3 regions of the Clostridium sp. AWRP genome follow, and region 3 is predicted to be linked to each of the others. Evidence: riboswitches for the same ligand, from Rfam matches in the RefSeq annotation. Region 3 holds a riboswitch; each other region holds the start of a gene.
The links. Region 3 has a riboswitch for glycine ahead of gcvT (glycine cleavage system aminomethyltransferase GcvT). Riboswitches for the same ligand answer to the same signal wherever they lie in the genome.

Region 1 (7,236 bases), 1.8 Mb from region 3:
CGAGAATATGAAAAAACTCTTAAACTCATTGAAAAAAATCCAGAAGACAAAAGTCTTCAAGCTAAAATTGGAACCTTAAATTCCAAAATGGATGCACAAAATGTGTGGGAAATTGAAAGTCAGGCTAAAACTATTTTAACCAAACTTGGAATAAATGATTTTAATGAAAAAATATCTGTGCTCTCTGGAGGTCAGAAAAAAAGAGTAGCCCTTGCATCTGCTCTTATAACCACTTCAAATCTTTTAATACTTGATGAACCTACAAACCATCTTGACGATGAAACCATAGAATGGTTAGAAGAGTTCTTAACAAAACGAAATGGTGCCCTACTTATGGTAACCCATGATAGATTTTTTTTGGACAAAATAACTAATAGAATGTTTGAACTTGATAGGGGAAAACTCTATAGTTATATGGGAAACTATAGTAATTTTCTTGAAGAAAAAGCTGAAAGACTTGAAACTGAAAATGCCAATGAAAGGAAACGTCAAAATCTTATAAGGAAAGAACTTTCCTGGATAAGAAGAGGCGCAAAAGCAAGAAGTACAAAGCAAAAAGCCAGAATAGAAAGATTTGAACAATTAACTACAGAAGGTACATCCTTGAATAAATCAAAACTTAACATTAGTCTTCAGAGTACACGAATTGGTAAAAAAGTCATAAACCTGAATAACATAAACAAAAGTTTTGGTAAAAAAACATTAATTAGAAACTTCACTTATAACGTACTAAATGATGACAGAATAGGCATCATTGGCCCTAATGGAAGTGGTAAATCCACTCTTATGAATATTTTAGTTCAAAAAATTCTGCCAGACAGTGGTAATATAGATATAGGCGAAACAGTAAAGATAGGATACTACTCTCAGGGAATTTCTGATATGGATATGAATGAAAGAGTAATTGAATACATACGTGGGACATCAGAATATGCCTCAACTTCATCGGGTGAAAAAATAAGTGCTTCTGCTGTACTTGAAAATTTTCTATTTGAACCTTCAGTTCAATGGACTCCCCTTGGAAAACTTTCAGGAGGGGAAAGAAGAAGATTATATCTTCTAAAAATACTGATGAATTATCCTAATGTACTTTTACTGGACGAACCAACAAATGATCTTGATATAGAAACACTTACAATTCTTGAAGATTACATCAATAACTTTGAAGGAGCTGTTATAGCTGTATCTCATGACAGATACTTCCTTGACAAAACAGTTGATAAAATATTCTCTTTTGAAGGAAATGGTAAAATCACTCAATATACAGGAAACTACTCCCATTTTCACGAAACTGCAAAAATACCCGAAGAAAAAATAAGCATTAAAAACAATACAGCTAAAAACAATTATAAGTTGCAAAAAGAAAAATCTTTAAAATTTACCTATGCAGAACAAATGGAGTTTGACAAAATAGATGAGGTAATCGAAAATCTAGAAAAATCTATATCTGAAAAGAAAATAGAAATGGAAGCTGCTTCATTTGATTATATACTTCTTGAAGATCTCTTATCCGAAAAAAATTCACTGGAAAAAGAACTAGAAGAAAAGATGGACAGGTGGACTTACCTAAATGAACTCAATGAAAAAATTGAGCAAGATAAAAAACACTAGACATTGTTATTAGCACTGTCTAGTGTTTTTTTCTATCAATACTTTATTTTTCAACACTTGTTATCTCATCATTTCTATCTTGCACTTCCATATTATAGAAACTTTCATTTTTAGGAAGCTCCATTCTAAAGCAGGAACAGTTCTGTACATAAGCCTTTGCACTTTCAATAGAAAATTCGCTTATATGTCCACCAAATTTCTTATCTTTATTTATGAAATGAAAATGATATCCAGGGACATTAAGACCTTCAACATAATCTGGACATCTAAATCCAACCACATATCCATAAACATCATTATATTCAAACATAGGCTGATCTTTAACAACTTCAGCCATAGGCTTATAGGGCACATTCTGTTTTACAACAGTACGTGTTTTTACATAATTAAATTTACCCTCCATATAGAAAGCATAAAATATATTTTTGCTTTCTATAAAGCTGTCCAATTCTTTTCTTATATCTTCATAAGAAGTACAATTTTGAATATTATAAGTATTATAATTTTCCAATTCAGTGACTACAGCAAAAGGAACAGATACGTTTTGGGAACATACATATACACTGCCATCAGGTTTGGTTCTATAAAAAGTTCCATTTAAGAGAGTTAGTTCACCATCTAGACCTTTAAAAGTACCTATACCAAAGTTTCCTTTTTTAAGAAGTTTAGATAATGAAACACATCCATCATATAGTCCCGAAACAAGTGCATTTATTGTAGACATTTGATATATATGGTTTGGGACTTTCACCTCATCATCCATCTTACATTCACCTCTATGTCATTATATCATAGCAAATTCCTACTTTCTACTCTAAGAATCTATCACTACAATTAAACACACATTTGTTTAAACTAATTAGAGGGTTGACCAAATTTACAAATCTGAAAAATTTAAATTCATAACATTTAGAAATAAATTTCTTTACTGTTAACCTATGCTAAATTTCTTTTGGTCTCTTCTTCAGTTTTCTTTTTTGATTTAAATATCCTGTAAATCACCCCAAGCATTATAAACCATACAGGTGTTACAAATAGAGCTACACGAGTTTCATTATTAAGTGTTAATGTAACTATAACAAAAGCAAAGAATGCTAGAATTATATAGTTCATGATTGGATAAAGTGGCATTTTAAATTTGTTCTTGGCAGCAAGTTCAGGTTTAGTTTTACGATATTTCATGTGACAGATAACTATAATTGCCCAGATATATATGTAGCAAAATGTTGATATACTTGTAATTAGTACAAATACTTCACCTGGCATAATATAATTTAAAATAACTGCAATTAAGATAATGGCTGCAGAAAATATTGCAGCATTACAAGGTATATGATTAGAAGTTAACTTTTTCATTGACTCAGGTGCATTATTTTCTTTAGCAAGAGAGTAAACCATACGGCTTGTACTGAAAATACCACTGTTACAAGCAGATGCAGCTGACGTTAGTACAACAAAATTTACAATGCTTGCCGCTGCTGCAATTCCAACTGAAGCAAATACCTGTACAAATGGACTTTTAGCTGGATTGATTGAATTCCATGGATATATTCCCATAATAACAGCAAGTGCTCCTACATAGAAAATAATAATTCTAATTGGAATGTTATTAATAGCCCTTGGAATAACATGTTCTGGATTTTCAGTTTCACCAGCTGTTAAACCAACCAATTCAATTCCAGTGAAAGCAAATACAACCATTTGAAATGAAAGTATAAAACCATTTACCCCATTCGGTAACCAACCGCCGTGTCTCCAAAGGTTTGAAAAACTAGATGCACCAGCATTTGTAGAAAATCCTTTAATAATCATAAATGTACCAACTATAATAAGCGCCAAAATGGCAACAACTTTAATTAATGCAAACCAGAATTCCATTTCACCAAACAATTTTACTGCAGTAAGGTTCATAATTAGTAAAACTACAAGAACTATAAGGCTTGGCACCCATCTAGGTATATTCGGAATCCAGTATTGTACATAAAGTCCAGTGGCAGCTACATCGGCCATAGCAAGTGAAATCCAGCAGAACCAGTATGTCCATCCAGTAATGAATGCTGCTTCTTCTCCTAAATAATCGTACACAAACTCTACAAAAGAATGGTAGTTTAAATTAGAAAGCAATAATTCACCAAGGGCACGCATTACAAAAAATAAAATAATTCCTGTTATAGTATATGCAAATAAAATAGATGGACCAGCCAAGTGAATAGACCTGCCTGAACCAAGAAATAATCCAGTACCAATTGCACCTCCAATTGCAAGTAATTGGACATGACGGTTTTTTAGTCCTCTTGATAAATTTTGATTTTCTGATGTTAATTGATCCATTTTATCCCTCCACCTTAGCTAAAAAGCATGTACTAAAAATGCCTTTTCCTATATAAATATTTTGTGATTGGAGATACAAATGGGAATAGATAAGATCCAAATGAAGTAATTGATTATGTATTACTTTTTATAAGATATGTTACCTTTCCCCTGTCCTTTTACCTGAGAGTTTCGCCCTGCGACTTTCTCCTTCGGTGCTCAATAAGAGTCTCTCCAAGGATTCATCTAATAGCGGTCATCTCTATAATTAAATAGGTACCTGAAAGATTTACTTCTTCGGTGAATGGCAAAAGCCATAACTCTCCCACTATCTTCATCTGAATTATTAATTTTATTATATACTAATACATATTTAATAAAATTGCAACAACTTCTTCACTTTTAATAAATATAAATTACATTTATTCATAATTTTAAAAAGTATTTATACTAAAGTGACCATACTAAGTTAAAACTAAATAAAATTGGAGGAATGAAAATCCTTTTCTATTTAATTAATTCAAATCTCCATTTTTGGCTTATTTCAGGATACTTTTCATGATCTACTTCACTAACAAACATGTCTATTGGTCTTGCGAATACACCACAGTTACCGTAAAGAGCTTTATATATAACTAATTCTTCTTCTGTCTCAGTATGTGTTGCAAAATCTAATATTAAGTAATTTTTATTTTTGAAGTGTCTAACCATCTTTCCTTTATGATTTCGTAATTCTATTTTTCTTTTTTCTAATTCGTCCATATATTTCACACTCCCAAATACATATTAATAATCTTCTTTACTAACATCATTTACCCACTGCAACATCAGGTCAGATTACTTATCGTAGTTGCATAATTGATATTATAATTTTATGGATAATACCTCAACTAATATTTTAATAAAAAAAATCGTAAGTACAATTATAATTACAGGACGTACTATTTTTGATCCGCTTTTTGTAAAATAACCAGAGCCAATGTAATTTCCAGCAATACTAAATAAGCCTGCGACCAAACCCAAAACTAAAAATACTTTTGCATTTATAATAAATGTTACTAGACTAGCTATATTTGATGATAGATTTATAGCTTTTGTAATTCCTGCAGAAGTATTCATTTTCAAATTTGCAATGCTCGTCAATAATAGAAGTAAAAATGTTCCTGTTCCTGGGCCATAAAACCCATCATATATCCCTAAAAAAAATGCAATTAGCATACATATTATGTAAGTTTTATAATTAATTGATGCTTCCTGTTTATTATCTTCAAAATTATGCTTATGCAAAACATAAAATGCTGTTACAGGCAAAATGAATAACATTAAAATTTTGAAATAGAAGTCTTCTATTCTTAAGGAAATAAGAGCCCCAAGCGGTGACCCAATCAAAGCACAAACTGCACTACAAATTCCCAGTTTCAACTTTATATATCCATTTTTAGCATAGCGACATGTAGCTATAATTGTCCCCATACAAGAACTCATTTTATTTGTACCAATAGCAAAATGAACCGGAATACCTGAAATCATATATGCCGGAAGTGATATAAGTCCTCCTCCCCCTGCAATTGCATCTACAAAGCCCGCAATAAAAACTAGTGGGCATACTATAATATATGTAATCATTTCTAACCTCCCCATAAATTCATACAATATTGATATTACCAACTTTTTAATATATAATCAAATTTATATATTTTACTTATCATATAAATTAAATTTATATAGAGGTGAAAAATTTGTTTAAAAATATGAATTATGTTTACGAAGTATATAGGTCTGGCAGCTTCTCCAGGGCAGCAGAAAATTTATATATAACACAGCCTGCCTTAAGCATTGCAATCCGTAAATTGGAACACCAACTTGGACAACCTTTATTCGAAAGGGGAAAATTGCCTCTTAAATTAACAGATGCCGGACAAATGTATATTGAAAAGGTTGAAAAAATTATGGATATGGAAAAAGAATGTACTGATTATTTTCAGGAATTAAATGAATTAAAAGTAGGGAAAATTATAATCGGCGGAGCTATAATTTCTATGACATATTTGCTTCCTGAACTTATTGTAGAATTTTCTAAAAAATACCCTGGAATTAAAATTGCAGCAAAAGAAGCTTCACTCCCTATCTTAAAAAATATGCTTGCAGATGGTGCCATCGACTTGATTTTAGATACTGACTGGTTTGAAGAAGATGTTTTTTCTTCCATACCTTTATTTAGTAATCAGATTTTACTTGCTATTCCTACAAGCATTAAAATAAGTAAAAAAATTTTTAAATATGGCATGACCTCTGCTCAAATAAAAAACAATGAGCATCTTTTTGATAGTCAATCTGCAGTTGACTTATATGAGCTAAAAGATCTTCCATTTCTCTTATTAGAACCAACCAATGAAATTTTTAGAAGAACTGAAGCAATTTTTAATTATTATCAAATTACACCTTTTGTAAAAATGTCATTTAACCAACAGATGACTTCATTTGAATTTGCTTCAAAAGGTCTTGGAGCTGTTTTTATTTCAGATACGTTAGTTAAATATTCGCCAAATGCAGAAAATCTTCGCTTTTACAAACTAATTTGTCCTATGCCAAAACGAGGAGTTTCTATTGCCTATAACAAAAATCAATATCTTTCTAATGCCTCTAAAAAATTTATCGATTATACTATTAAATTTTATCAATGAATTTCTATGGTTATTTTTGACATATAATAAGAAATATTATATACTAAAGAATAGAATATGTTGACTAACTAGTTAGTCTAATTTTAACTTGTATAAATAGGAGGTAAAAAGGATGCATAAATTGATCGATTTAACAATCAATGAAGAACAATTGAAAAAAACAGCAGCTAGTGCCAAAGAAAAAAACATCATTATTCCAACACTAGCACAAATGAAAGATTCCAGCAAGGTGCCTGCAAAAATTAAAGCTAGATTAAAAGAAACAGGATTGTGGGATATAGATCCCATTAATTTATTTAGAATTTCCTGGTATAATGAGCCTGTAGCAAAAGGTGGTTTGTACAACAAATTACCAAACTACATTGAAATTCCTCCTGAAATTTCTGGTGTTAAAGCTAGAATTTTTGCTATGGCAGGAAAGTTCTTTCCAACAGGAGCTCACAAAGTTGGGGCAAGCTTTGCTTGTCTAGTTCCACGTTTAGTAACTGGTCAATTTGATCCTACTTACCATCAGGCAGTATGGCCTTCAACTGGTAACTTCTGCCGTGGGGGAGCTTATAACTCAGCATTACTAGGTTGCAGTTCAATCGCTATCTTACCGGAAAATATGAGTAAAGAGCGTTTTGATTGG
Region 2 (7,236 bases), 500 kb from region 3:
TATAATAATTTTCAAAGTCATGTTTTGAGCTTTCCGTATTTTTTTTAATATTTAAAGCCCTTTCCCTTATGTTTTTTGCAAGATCCAGACCTTGATTTGCCTCTTTTGCTGAGTTTTTTATTTCATACTTTACATTTGATATCTTTTGGTTAACTTCTTCTATAGAAGATAAGTTTTCCTGCATATTAGAACATATTTGTGAAGATTCATCTGAAACCAATTTTATTTCCGAATGGGATTTTTCAAACATTTTATTTACATTATCCGCAGCTTCCAAAGCTTCTCCACTTTTTAGTTTTACTTGTTCTATAATATACTCTATTTCATTCATTGCATAGTTTAATGCTGAAGCCGTATCTCCAAATTCATCTCTTTTGTCAATTTGTATTCTGTAGTTTAAATTAAACTTTGATAACTCCAGGGCATACTTTCTTATTTTATGCAGTGGTTTTTTTATAGTCCCAGCTATAAATAACCCTATAAAGAATCCTATCATAATAAATAGAACAGTTATCATAATTATTTTGTATTTTAACATATTTACTTCACTAAATATTTCACTCTTATCTATAGTAAGCCCCAATGACCAATTTGAATCAGCTATTGGTGCATAGGCCATAAACATATCTTCATTATCTTTTTTATAGTATCCCGAGCCACTTTTACCCATTATCATATTTCTTTCTAAAATCGCCAGTTCATTTAAAGAATGATCTTTTTTTTCATCTTCTATAGTATTATCTTTATTTAGCACCAGTTTCAAATCCTTATGTGCTACCTTAACCCCTTCCTTATTTATTATAAAGCAGTATCCGCTTTTACCCAGCTTTTCATTTTGAACTAATTTATTTAAACTTTCCATACTTACATTTGAAAATAATACTCCTACAATTTTTTCATAAGAATCTTTTATTGGAACTGCCACCGCCATTATCTGCTGCCCATCTGTATTCATCACTGGATCTGAAATCGATATTTTCCCACTTAACGCATTTTTAAGGTAATAATTCTTGGTATCCTCTAAATTAGCTCTAGTCTTTTCACCAGTTTGCATATAAATCATACCACTTGAATCCATCACATTTAAGTTCACATATCCTAATTGTTTTGCTCTCATCTTAAGAAGAGATATCTGCATTGAAGTATTCATTGATTTTATAATGTCATTTGATGCTAACTCTTCAATTGCTTTAACGTCCTGTTTTAAAGTCGCATCTATGAGTTTAGAAGATTCTACTGCCCTACTTTCAAGCGAAGATTTTATACTATCTTCCATAGCTCTATAAGCACTGTAATAAGATGTCAATCCTAATATACTGCATATGAATATTATAAGTATTCCAATCTCACAAACTATTTTTACTCCCACACTATTAAAAAAAGATAGATTAAACTTTTTCTCCTTACCAAAAGATAACTTTGAGATGTTTAAATGTAGTTTTTTTAACATAAAATTCCTCCAACATATAAATTTGCATCAATTATATGTTTTATTTTAATATGGTATTTTTAAGTTAATGTTAAATAAAACTTTTTTTAACATCAACTTAACTTATGACATTCATTAAGTGAAATTTGCAATAATATATTTGAATTGGCTTTTTTAATATGATATAATTGTGATAATTTAAAAGGGTCGGATGAAAATAATGGGATTAAACTTTTAAACCGTTATTAGACGAACCTCTGGAGAGACTCTTATGAGCACCGAAGGGGAAAGCCAAAGTTGGGTGAAACTCTCAGGTACAAGGGACAGAGGATTTTATACAAAATAATAATTATTGAGTAAATTAATAGTTATTGTTTAAAATCTTATTTTCCAGAGACTAATTTAATTTGGTCTTTTTTTTTATAATTGCTAATAATAGAATTAATCAATACAAACTATTTAAAGGAGATGGATTATAAAATGAAATCATTTATAACCGTGCTTGGAGAAGACAAAACAGGTATTATTTACAAGGTAACTTCCGTACTATTTGAAAATAACATAAATATTTTAGACATAAACCAAACTCTCATAGAAGGCTATTTTACAATGGTAATGCTAGTTGATTTATCAAAAATGAAAACAGATTTTGTAGAACTAAAGAATGACCTTGAAAATAAAGCTAAAGAAATAGGAGTTGTCATTAAGCTTCAACGAGAAGACATATTTACTTCTATGCACCAAATTTAAACTAAGGAGTTGAGTTAAATGATAAATACTAAAGACATTATGGAAACCATAAACATGATTGACAAAGAAAATCTAGACATAAGAACCATAACTATGGGTATCTCGCTTTTAGATTGTATAGATAGTGATGGCAAAAAAGCAAGAACTAAAATTTACGATAAAATAACTAAGCAGGCCGAAAACCTAGTAAAAACCGCCAAAGAGATTGAAACAGAATATGGTATACCCATAATACATAAAAGAGTATCCGTTACACCTATTTCACTCATAGCCCAAGCAAGTTCTGATAAAAGCTATGTAGAATATGCCAAAATTTTAGATAAAGCTACCCAAACTTTAGGTATTGACTTTATTGGAGGTTTTTCCGCACTTGTACATAAAGGTTATACTAAAGGTGACAAAATACTTATAGAGTCCATACCAGAATCCCTAGCTGTCACTGAAAAAGTCTGTTCTTCTGTAAATGTAGGAACTACAAAAGCAGGAATAAACATGGATGCAGTAAAGGACATGGGAAGAATAGTAAAGGAAACTGCCTATCTCACTAGAGAAAATGAGAGTATAGGTTGTGCAAAATTAGTAATATTTTCAAACGCAGTAGAAGATAACCCTTTCATGGCAGGAGCATTTCATGGAGTTGGAGAAGCTGATTCCATAATAAACGTAGGTGTTAGTGGTCCTGGCGTTGTAAAATGTGCTCTAGAAGAAGTTAAGGGGCAAAATTTCAATGTAGTTGCAGAAACAATAAAAAAGACAGCTTTTAAAATAACAAGAATGGGGCAATTAGTTGCTGGAGAGGCTTCAAAAATATTACACGTTCCTTTTGGTATAGTAGATTTATCACTGGCACCTACACCTGCTGTAGGAGACAGTGTTGCGCGAGTTCTTGAGGAAATGGGCCTTGAAAGCTGTGGATGTCCAGGTACTACTGCTGCTCTAGCGTTATTAAATGATGCAGTCAAAAAAGGAGGCATAATGGCAGCATCTCAAGTTGGAGGATTAAGTGGTGCATTTATACCTGTAAGTGAGGATGAAGGTATGATAAGTGCAGTAAATTCAGGTGCTCTTAACCTTGAAAAATTAGAAGCAATGACTTGTGTATGTTCTGTAGGTCTTGATATGATAGGTATACCTGGTGATACTCCTGAATCCACTATATCTGCCATAATAGCAGATGAATCTGCTATTGGAATGATTAATAATAAAACAACTGCTGTAAGAGTAATCCCTGTGTACGGAAAAAATATCGGAGATGAAGCAAATTTTGGGGGACTTCTGGGGAAAGCACCAATAATGCCTGTAAGTAAATTTTCAAGTGAAAATTTTATAGCTAGAGGTGGAAGAATTCCTGCTCCAATTCACAGCTTTAAAAATTAGATTTTCCACTTAGAAGCCTCATATGTTCCATATATTGAATGCAAATTTAAATATAGGTATAAATAAAATTAAATTTTGCTATAAACATGTTTAGAAATACAATAATACTACGATAACATATACATAGTTACTATATATTGCTATTCTAATGATTTATATGAGGTGAGATAGTATGTTGTCAAAAAAGAAATTAGTTCGAATAAGTGAATTAAAACCAGGAATGATATCAGCAAGTGATATAACCTTTGAAAATAAAATGCTGTTAGCTAAAGATATTGCAATTACGGAATCGGCTATAGAAAAGCTAAAACAAAATATTATTGTTGACGAAGTAGAAATTTATGTAGAAGATACTTCGGAAGATCCTTTAACTGCTAAAATTGAAACTGTAGAGGAACTTGAGAATACTTTTAATGAATTTTCTTATAACTTGGAAAATATATTTGATACCATTTCTAATTTAAAAGCTCCTGAAATAAAGGAAGTAAGAACTTTTTCAGAAAAAATACAGGAAGAGTTTAATTCTACAGGATTAGTTATTAAAAATATAGTATTCCATGGAAGTGGCAATGATACCATTTACAGACACAGCGTAAACGTAGCAGCCGTAAGTTTTATACTTGGAAAATGGTTGGGATTTAGCAAAAGGGATATAAATTTATTGACTTACTCAGCCGTATTACATGACTTTGGGAAAATAAAGATAAGTAAAGATATTATAAATAAAGAGGGAAATCTCACCCCAGAAGAATACAAAGTTTTCAAAACTCACCCTGCCATAGGTTATAATTTTGTAAAAGAAATCCCCTATTTAGATTCTTCAGTAAGTTATGGTGTATTAATGCATCATGAGAGAATGGATGGCTCTGGATATCCACTAGGTATTAAAGAAGATAAAATTCATAAATTTGCTAGAGTAATAGCTATTGCAGATTTGTTTGATGATTTAAGTTCCAATAGATATTGTAAAGAACTAAGTGGCCCTTTTGAAGCTTTAGAAATTATTCAACAGCAAAGTCTTGGAAAACTGGATTGTCAATATTGCACTATGTTTTTAAATCACATAGTAAATTACTATATGGGTGAAAATGTACTTTTAAATAATGAGCAATGCTGTAAAGTTATCCAGGTTAACATGAATGATTTGAAAAATCCTCTTTTACTTGATGACAGTGGATTCCTTGACTTAAAAAAAGAAAAAGATTTATATGTTAAAAAACTGGTTATTTAATAACCAGTTTTTTGCTCACTTTTTATAACATTTTGTTTTACAGTTGTATACATTTACTAATAATTAGCCTCAGTTCCATATAATAATCACTAAATCCTTGCTTTTTATATACGATATAGTATTATAGACTATGGTTTAATTACTTTTTAGCAAACCATTATTACATTATATAACATAGGAGGATATATTTATGATAAGATTTACCGATAATGATAAAATTGACTTAGATTCATTGGAAATACAGGATGTTTTAGATATTAGCACACTTCAAAAGTTCCAGGATAACTTTGCTGATAGTATGAATATTGCAAGCGTTACAGTTGACAAAAACGGGAACCCTGTAACAAAACCAAGCTCTTACACTGACTTTTGTTTAAATCTCACCCAGTCAACTTCCAAAGGAACTTCCCGCTGTGCAGAGTCACACCGTAGGGGAGGTTCAGAAGCAACAAGGCTTGGCAAACCGTATATTTATACTTGCCATGCGGGTTTGATTGATTTTGCTGCTCCTATAATAATAGAAGGTAAATCAATAGGAACAATACTTGGTGGACAAGTTGCTTATTCTAAGGTAGATGAATCAGTCGTTCGAAAAAATGCCGCAGAAATGGATATAAATGCTGATAGATATGTAGATGCATCAAACAAAGTCTATACAGTAAGTGAAAAAAGCGTAAGAGCAGCTGCTGAAGTTTTATTTATCGTGGCAAATTCACTTTCTAAAATAGGTTATGAGGCACTTTTACTTGGTGTATCTACTAAAAATTTATCTGAAAACTTTGGTCAAATTTCAGCAACTATGGAAGAATTAGCTGCTTCAGCTGTAAATGTAAGTAACAATCAACATCTTTTAAATGAGGAAATAAGCAGAGTGAAAAATATATCTATGGATATAAATTCTATATTGAATTCCATAAAAAGTATTGCAGATCAAACAAAAATGCTTGGTTTAAATGCTTCTATAGAAGCAGCTAGAGCTGGAGAAGCTGGAAAAGGATTTAGTGTAGTAGCTGCAGAAATAAGGAAACTATCTCAGGATTCTAAAGAAACTGCTTCTAAAATAACAGACCTTACTAAAAAAATACAGGAATCTGTAGATAAGGCAATAGAAACTTCTAACGCAACTTTTGAAACTACAGAACAACAGACATCTGCAATAGAAGAAGTATCTGCTAATGTTCAAGAAGTTTCCGTAGTAGCAGATACCTTAAGTAACATAGCAAATAAAAAGTAGTTAAGAATTAATAGTTAAGAATTAATAGTTATGGATGCTTTTCTTCCGCTTTTCACTATTAATTCTTAACTCAATTTTTAACTTTCAATTATTGATGTGTATAGGTTACTGGATTTTTATTTGAATCTTATGATTGCTTTTTTGAAATTTATAGCATACATCATTTCTCAACTTTTCATGAAACTTTAATGCATTACCTCCTATAGTACATACAAGAACATAACGTTCCAATTTCATGCCTCCTTTCAATGCAAATGTTTCCTATATATTTTCACCATATTTAAAATTCAAATACCTAATTTTATTTTTTGGTCAGCGCTTTACTATAGTTAAAATTAAACTTATTAGAAATGTTATTGCAGAAAGCAGTACAGCTAAACTCAAAAAAACTGTTATGAGAACATTATATTTAACTATGTTTTCAATAGATAAATATTTTGTCCACCCAAGAACATTAAGCATTAACAATACTAAAAATATAGTAATTAATCCTCCTGAAGCTCCTCTAATATCTGCATAACTCAATGATATATGAGAACATATACAGATTGCTATAAATAAAAATATGTAAAAGTATATATTCTGAAAATTAGCAGGAGAAAATATAGTTTTCACTAAGACTTTATACATACTTAACATATGTATAGCTGCAGCTTTATTTATAACAGTTACATGGGAATTTACCTTTAAAATACTTATAAATTCATCATAAGCTCTAGGTATCATAAAATGCAGTAGCGCAACCACAGACAAGATACCTCCAAATATAGGTGCCGTTCCTATAAAAAAGTTTCCTACCTGCTGGTATATACTATTTTGATTATAACTGTGCTCTACATATCCCATTACCCCATTTTCATCAGGTTTTTGCAAAAGCTTTATGGCAGTTATTTTGTGTCCAAAAATAGCTGCAAATATTGCATGACTTATTTCATGTACTGGAACCCCTATAAAGCCCGTTATCATTATGGATTTCATGCCAAAACTTCTAGCAAAATTTTTTATAGTGTAGTTTCTCATAACCCCAAGTAACATTCCAACTAGTATTATTATACCTGTCAAATATACTGTTTCTATACAGGTCCTAATTAACATTTGTATTAAAAATTCCATATTTATCTCCACTTTCTACATTATTTCATAAACTTAAAGGTCTGTTAAACATATATTTATAACAATCTTCTTCTTTAAAACCACATTTGAAATATAATTTTT
Region 3 (7,236 bases):
TGTTTCCAACTTTTCATTTTCTGTAGGTTCTATCATCATCGCTTCTTTTACGATTAATGGAAAATATATAGTTGGAGGGTGGTATCCATAGTCCAAAAGTCTTTTTGCCACATCCATGGTTGTAACTCCATTTTCATCTTCTTTCAAACCGCCAAGTACACATTCATGTTTACAAACTGTATCTATTGGTATATTATAATAATCCTTAAGTCTTTCCTTTATATAATTGGCATTTAAGACTGCATCTTCACTAACTTCCCTTAGTCCATCTGCTCCCATACTCAAAATATAGGAAAATGCCTTTACCATAACTCCAAAGTTTCCATAAAAGCTCCTTACTTTTCCTATGGAATAAGGTTTGTCATAATCTAAATAATATTTATCTTCGTCTTTAGAAACTACAGGAACAGGTAAAAATTCCATAAGTTGCTTCTTAACTCCTATAGGCCCGCTTCCTGGTCCGCCGCCGCCATGAGGTGTGGAAAAGGTCTTGTGAAGGTTCATATGACATACATCAAATCCCATATCTCCAGGTCTTGTCTTTCCCATATTGGCATTCATGTTAGCGCCATCATAGTAAAGGAGTCCCCCGGCTTCATGAACAAGTTTTGCTATTTCCATAATATTTTTTTCAAAAAGTCCAAGTGTATTTGGATTTGTAAGCATAAGTCCTGCTACTTCATCACTTAATATGGATTTCAAAGATTCAATGTCCACTGTTCCATCTTCATCCGATTTCACTTCTATTATTTTAAACCCTGCACAAGAAGCTGAAGCTGGGTTTGTACCATGAGCTGAATCAGGAACTATAATCTTTTTTCTCTTAAAATCTCCCCTTTTTTCATGGTAAGCTTTTATAATCATAAGTCCTGAAAGTTCTCCATGAGCTCCTGCTGCCGGCTGAAGAGATACAGTTTCAAAGCCTGTTATTTCAGCAAGTTTTTGACTTAATTCATACATAAGTCTTAAAGCTCCCTGGGTAGTCTCTTCTGGCTGATAGGGATGAAGCTGCGTAAACTCCTTAAAATCTGCCATATCTTCATTTATTTTAGGATTATACTTCATTGTACAGGAACCAAGAGGATAAAATCCTGTATCCACACCAAAGTTTTTATTAGAAAGCAGTGTAAAATGTCTTATTACATCTACTTCACTTACTTCTGGAAGCTCAGGCTCCTCTTTGCCTATAAATTCTTCAGGCAGCAATTTTTCAATACCTTCTTCTGGTACGTCACATTTAGGAAGGGAGTAGGCCTTTCTGCCTTCTTTGGAAAGTTCAAAAATAAGTTTGTTATACTCTTTCATTACTCAATTCCCTCCAATACAGAAGTTAATTTATCAATTTCATTCTTTGTCCTCTTTTCAGTGACACATAAAAGCATGGAATTTTTATAAGAAGGATATTGTTTCTCAACATCATATCCACCTAATATTTTATTTTCAAGCAGTGTCTTATTTATATCTTGTACTGAATTTTTTGAAGCAACTACAAATTCATTGAAAAATGGTTTGTCAAATACAGCTTTGTATTTTCCGCTTTCAGTAAGTTTTTTAAATGCATAATGAGATTTTTGAACATTTTGATAAGCTACTTCTTTAATTCCCTTTTTACCTAAGGTAGTTAAATATATAAGTGCTGTCAGTGCATTTAGTGCTTCATTGGAGCATATATTTGAAGAAGCCTTTTCACGTCTTATATGCTGCTCTCTTGCCTGAAGTGTTAGTACATAGCCTCTCTTACCTTCTGAATCCGTAGTTTCACCCACAATTCTTCCTGGAATCTTTCTCAAATATTTTTTAGTAGTAATTAAAAATCCAAGATAAGGGCCGCCGTAATTCATACTGTTTCCAAGAGATTGTCCTTCACCTACAACTACATCTGCTCCATATTCTCCAGGACTCTTTAATACTCCAAGAGAAATAGGATCACAAAATACTATTAAAAGGGATTTATTATCGTGAACATACTTCTCCACATCCTGCAGCTCTTCTAGTAGTCCTAAAAAATTTGGTGTTTGAACTATAACTGCTGCTGTATCCTTATTAATCTCGCCTTTAAGTTTTTCTATATCAGTAACTCCACCTGCTTCATCTATTTCTATTAGATTTAAATTTTTAAATCTCAAATAGGTTTTAAGAACCTTTCTAACTTCAGGATTTAAAGTTTTTGAGGCAACTATATTTTTACGTCTTGTCACATTTGCAGCCATTTGTGCTGCTTCCACACAAGCTGTAGCTCCATCATACATTGAAGCATTTGAAACTTCCATACCTGTTAAATTAGCCATAACCGTCTGGTACTCAAATATAGTCTGAAGTGTACCCTGGCTTATTTCAGCTTGATAAGGAGTATAGGCAGTATAAAACTCAGACCTTGACGTTATGTGCTTTATCACAGAAGGTATATAGTGGTCATAAACTCCTGCACCTAAAAAGCAGGTTAGATCATCCAAGCTTTTATTTGATTTTGCAATGTCTTTAATGTAGGATTCCACCTCAAGCTCGGACATTCCATCATTTATATTCAATTTTCTATTTAAACGAACACTTTCTGGTATATCAGAAAACAGATCATCTATGCTGCTTACTCCTATTTTCTCCAGCATAATTTTCTTGTCTTCTTCTGTAAGTGGTAAATAAGGATGCATATAAATCACTCCTTATCACATATTTTTTCATAGTTTGCTGCATCAAGTAAGTCTTTCAATTCCGATTCATCTGATACTTCAATTGAAATTATCCAGTTTTTATAAGGATCTTCATTGAGACCCTCAGGACTATCTACAAGTTCCTCATTTACTTCTAATACCTTACCTGAAACTGGAATGCACAAATCTGACGCTGCCTTTACAGATTCGACTGTTCCAAATACATCACCTTTTGAGAATTCTGAATCCACTTCAGGAAGTTCAACAAAAACAATCTCTCCTAAAGAATCTTGGGCAAAATCTGTAATGCCAACATAAGCTTTGTCCCCATCAACTTTTATCCATTCATGATCTTTTGAATACAATAATTCCTTTATAGTTTTCATTTATAAATCCTCCCCGCTATTTGTTATAATTTTTATTATAAAATTTTTTACTAACTACTTCCGCCTTTAAAAGCTTATTCCTCACCTTTATAGAAATAGAAGTTCCAATGGGTGCGTATTTAGAATCAATTAAAGCAAAACCTATATTTTTATTTAAAGAAGGTGAGCGATATCCAGTGGTTACTTCTCCTATTTTCTTATTCTCTGCAAAAACTTCATATCCGTGCCTTGAAATTCCTCTTTCCTTCATTTCAAAACCAACTATTTTTCTCTTTAGTCCTTCTTTTTTCTGCTTTACAAGAGCATCCTTACCTATAAAATTGTCCTTATCCAATTTTACAAAAATTCCTATACCTGCTTCAAGAGGTGTAATCGAGTCAGACAATTCATTTCCATAAAGAGGCAAGCTAACTTCAAATCTCAAAGTATCCCTTGCACCAAGTCCTGCTGGTTTTATGCCATCTTCCTTACCAGTTTCCAGAATTTTGTCCCATAGATACTCTGCATTTTCAGTCCCTGAGTAAATTTCAAATCCATCTTCTCCTGTATATCCTGTCCTTGAAACCATGCACTTTTTTCCTGCAACTAGTACATCTTTTTTAAAGAAATAGAACTTGATGCTATTTAAATCTGTATCCGTCAATTTTTGAAGTATTTTTTGTGCATTTGGTCCCTGAATTGCAAGCTGTATAATTGAAGGAGATATATTTTTTATATCCACCTGAAAATTTCCCTTATTTTTTTTCATCCAATCAATATCTTTATCCGTATTTGCAGCATTTATTACGAGAAAAAAGTGCTCATTTGTAAATTTATAAACAAGTATATCATCTACTATTCCACCTTCTGGATAGCACATAGGTGTATATAATATTTGATTTTCTTTAATCTTAGCTGCATCATTTGTTATTAAATTTTGAACAAATTCTAGTGCATCTTTTCCTGTTATATCTGCTTCTCCCATATGTGAGACATCAAATAATCCTGCTTTTTTACGCACTGCTTGATGTTCAGCTGTTATGCATTCAAATTGAACCGGCATATCCCATCCTGCAAAATCTATTATTTTTGCACCGTATTTCTTATAGGCATCAAACAGCGGAGTTTTCTTTAATTCTTCCATAACATAAGACCCCCTTCATATTTTTACGCATTAAAAAAGGATATGGAGACTATTTACCCAATAGTCCACATATCCTCTGTTTTTTTACCTGAGAGTTTCGATATTACATATCTTTCACCTTTGGTACTGCTTTTTTAGCAGCTTTTTCAGAGTTTTGTCCCACAGCGCTCCCTTTACCTGAAAGTTTTTGATATAACCGTGGCGGTATATCATTGCTTCTTCGGTCAACAACTAGATGTTATCTCGCACTGTATTCATCCAATTTATATACTTTTTACTACATTATTAATATACACCTTAAGATATGGAATTTCAATAAAAATATTTTTTAATTTTTATCTGAATTTTCAAATCTTTTATCCATAGTATTTATATATTCTTCCATAGCATTTACAAGATGTTTTGAAACCTCTACTGCTTCAACAACAGTTTTGGCACCTGTTACCACATCACCTGATGCAAAAACCCCAGACCTTGTAGTTCTTCCTGAATCATCTGTTTGTATAAGGCCTCTGGAATTCACTTCTATTCCTTCAGAATTGTTTACTATATTTGCCTTAGGCCCCTGGCCTACAGCAATTATTATAGAATCTGCATTAAAAAGCTTTTCTTCCTCATCTTTTAGCATTACTTTCTTTTTTCCGGTATTTTCATCAAATGATACTTCAGTTGGAACTATTTTAATTCCATCATCTGTTATTTCAACTGGTGCCATTTTATAGAGAAATTTCACTCCATCAAGTTTGGCATAATCGATTTCTATATTATCTGCTCCTGCATGTTCTTCATCACTTCTTGCAATTATAGTTACGTCATTTGATCCATTTCTAATTATGGTCCTTGCAGCATCCATAGCAACATTTCCTGCACCTATAACTGCAACTTTATCTCCCAAATTATAGGACTCAGGATTCTTAAGATAATCTATGGCATAATTCACATTTCCATAAGTTTCTCCTTTAAGTCCCAAGTTCCTTGGGCTCCACACTCCTGTTCCTATATAAACCGCCCTGTATCCATCCCTAAACAAATCTTCAACAGTTATAACAGGACCTATAAGAGTATTAGGCCTTATCTTAACTCCCATATGGAAAAGTTTATCTTTAAGCCTGTCCAAAATATCTTTTGGAAGTCTAAATGCAGGTATTCCGTATCTCAAAACTCCTCCTATATCTTCATGGGATTCAAATATAGTCACATCATATCCCTTTCTTGCCATTATAAAAGCAATACTCAATCCTGCTGGACCTGATCCTACTACTGCAATTTTTTTATTCAACTTTTTTATATCAGCTGACGTTATAAAATTAAGATAAAAGTCCGATATATATTTTTCGATAAGTCCAAACTTTATAGGAGTTCCTTTTTTACCAAGCACGCAATGGCCTTCACAAAACTTTTCATGTGGACAAACTTGTGAACAAATAGCTGACATGGGATTATTTTTAAAAAGAAGTTTCCCGGCTTCCTTTATTTTGTTCTCTTTAAAAAGTTTTATTACTTCATTTATAGGGGTACTTACAGGGCATCCTTTTTTACATTGGGGCACTTTACATCCAATACATCTATTAGCTTCACCAAAAACAATTTTATCCAATTCTTTTTCCTCCCTTGTGTGTAAACAAACTCTATAATGTTTTATTTACCATCTGTACTATTTTTTATCAACATTCTGTGCTAATATTTATATTACATATATATAATCATATATAATAAAAATTCTCAATGCTTATTATCTGTATCTATATTATTAATCTTCTGTATTTCTTAATTCATCTTAAAAATACTTCAGATTTCATAAGATTTATAATAGTTATCATGCACAACGAGCACCCCTATTTTCTTCCTGACTTTTGTAAAATTGCCTCAAAATAATAATTTATTGTATTTTAAATAAAAAGCTGCATTAGCTTGAAGTTAATCCTCCATCCAATGCAGCTTTTCAGTTATATTCTAAATATTAATCATACATTTATCGTTCACAACAATATTTCTGTTAAAACTTTTATTACCAATTAAATCTATTACACTAGATTATTTATCTGTTTTATTATAATTTATTAAACATCCATCTAACAATATATTTACTTCCTTCTCAGTAAGTTTGTCAATTTTTACACTGAACTTTTTGAGACTCCCCTTTACCACATAAGCATCTATTTCAGATGGTCTCTCAGCAACAGCCTTTCTTATATTAGGAATAAATATATAATCACCGCATTCAAATTGTGGTTCATCTTCCATAACAAAAGGAAGTATACCCCAATTAATCAAATTTGAACGATATCTTTTAGTAGCATATTCTCTTGCAATATTAGCATATCCGCCTAAAACTTTTTGACAGCTGGCTGCCTGTTCTCTAGCAGAACCATCTCCAGGCTTTACTGCATATATCATGCTTCCTATACCTGTATTACTTGTATTTATATTGCCAAACTCCTCTTTTATTACACTAAATACTTTTTCTAGATCCCTATTTGCATCAAAAGGAGACTTTCCTGCAAGTCTATCTTTTTCTGATTTTTGAATCTGTTTTGATCTTCCAACATATTCAGGATCCTTACGCGATAGTGTAAACTCTGAAAGCTTTAATGGATTTGACCTATAAGAAGATGTATCTCCTGAAGGTATCAATTCATCTGTTGTAGTTACAGGATCTTTGATTAAAGAACACACTTTTAGTATTAAGTTATCTGAAAGCTCAGGCATATCCGGCCAGTTCTTTATATTAGGTCCAAATCTTAATTCCACATCACTATTTCCTTTATCAAAAGCATTATAAACACGGTTATCATAAATCGTCTTATTAAAATAATATTTAGGTATATTGTAATCTACATCTAAATCTGTAGCTGCTGTAACAAATCCTTTGTTAGCAGCTGTTGCTGCTATTGAACGTGCATCCATAAGTGCCACATAAGAAAGCTGATCATCATTAGGTTTTGAGCCTTCACGATTAGGGAAGTTTCTAGTTGTATGTCTTATGCTGAGTGAATTATTAGAAGGTGTATCTCCTCCTCCAAAACATGGTCCACAGAAAGCTGTCTTAACTATTGCTCCTGTCTGCATCAATTCTGCA

Region 1: linked by a shared signal. The riboswitch ahead of DMR38_RS03970 (amino acid permease) and the one ahead of gcvT (glycine cleavage system aminomethyltransferase GcvT) in region 3 are both predicted to bind glycine.
Region 2: linked by a shared signal. The riboswitch ahead of DMR38_RS14820 (ACT domain-containing protein) and the one ahead of gcvT (glycine cleavage system aminomethyltransferase GcvT) in region 3 are both predicted to bind glycine.

The regions. Positions count from the first base shown of each region.
Region 1 is NZ_CP029758.2:881,693-888,928, reverse strand. It holds gene DMR38_RS03980 (ABC-F family ATP-binding cassette domain-containing protein) at 1-1,611, shown strand, start outside; gene budA (acetolactate decarboxylase) at 1,655-2,374, opposite strand; gene DMR38_RS03970 (amino acid permease) at 2,548-3,942, opposite strand; glycine riboswitch at 4,083-4,169, opposite strand; gene DMR38_RS03965 (DUF1653 domain-containing protein) at 4,429-4,683, opposite strand; gene DMR38_RS03960 (TSUP family transporter) at 4,786-5,547, opposite strand; gene DMR38_RS03955 (LysR family transcriptional regulator) at 5,673-6,605, shown strand; gene DMR38_RS03950 (pyridoxal-phosphate dependent enzyme) at 6,718-7,236, shown strand, end outside.
Region 2 is NZ_CP029758.2:3,227,323-3,234,558, forward strand. It holds gene DMR38_RS14815 (methyl-accepting chemotaxis protein) at 1-1,450, opposite strand, end outside; glycine riboswitch at 1,677-1,766, shown strand; gene DMR38_RS14820 (ACT domain-containing protein) at 1,910-2,179, shown strand; gene DMR38_RS14825 (PFL family protein) at 2,198-3,556, shown strand; gene DMR38_RS14830 (HD-GYP domain-containing protein) at 3,729-4,787, shown strand; gene DMR38_RS14835 (PocR ligand-binding domain-containing protein) at 4,978-6,021, shown strand; gene DMR38_RS22560 (hypothetical protein) at 6,127-6,252, opposite strand; gene DMR38_RS14845 (hypothetical protein) at 6,334-7,134, opposite strand; gene DMR38_RS14850 (GNAT family N-acetyltransferase) at 7,160-7,236, opposite strand, start outside.
Region 3 is NZ_CP029758.2:2,724,333-2,731,568, forward strand. It holds gene gcvPB (aminomethyl-transferring glycine dehydrogenase subunit GcvPB) at 1-1,305, opposite strand, end outside; gene gcvPA (aminomethyl-transferring glycine dehydrogenase subunit GcvPA) at 1,305-2,648, opposite strand; gene gcvH (glycine cleavage system protein GcvH) at 2,654-3,034, opposite strand; gene gcvT (glycine cleavage system aminomethyltransferase GcvT) at 3,051-4,157, opposite strand; glycine riboswitch at 4,224-4,317, opposite strand; gene DMR38_RS12400 (NAD(P)-dependent oxidoreductase) at 4,486-5,754, opposite strand; gene DMR38_RS12405 (hydratase) at 6,192-7,236, opposite strand, start outside.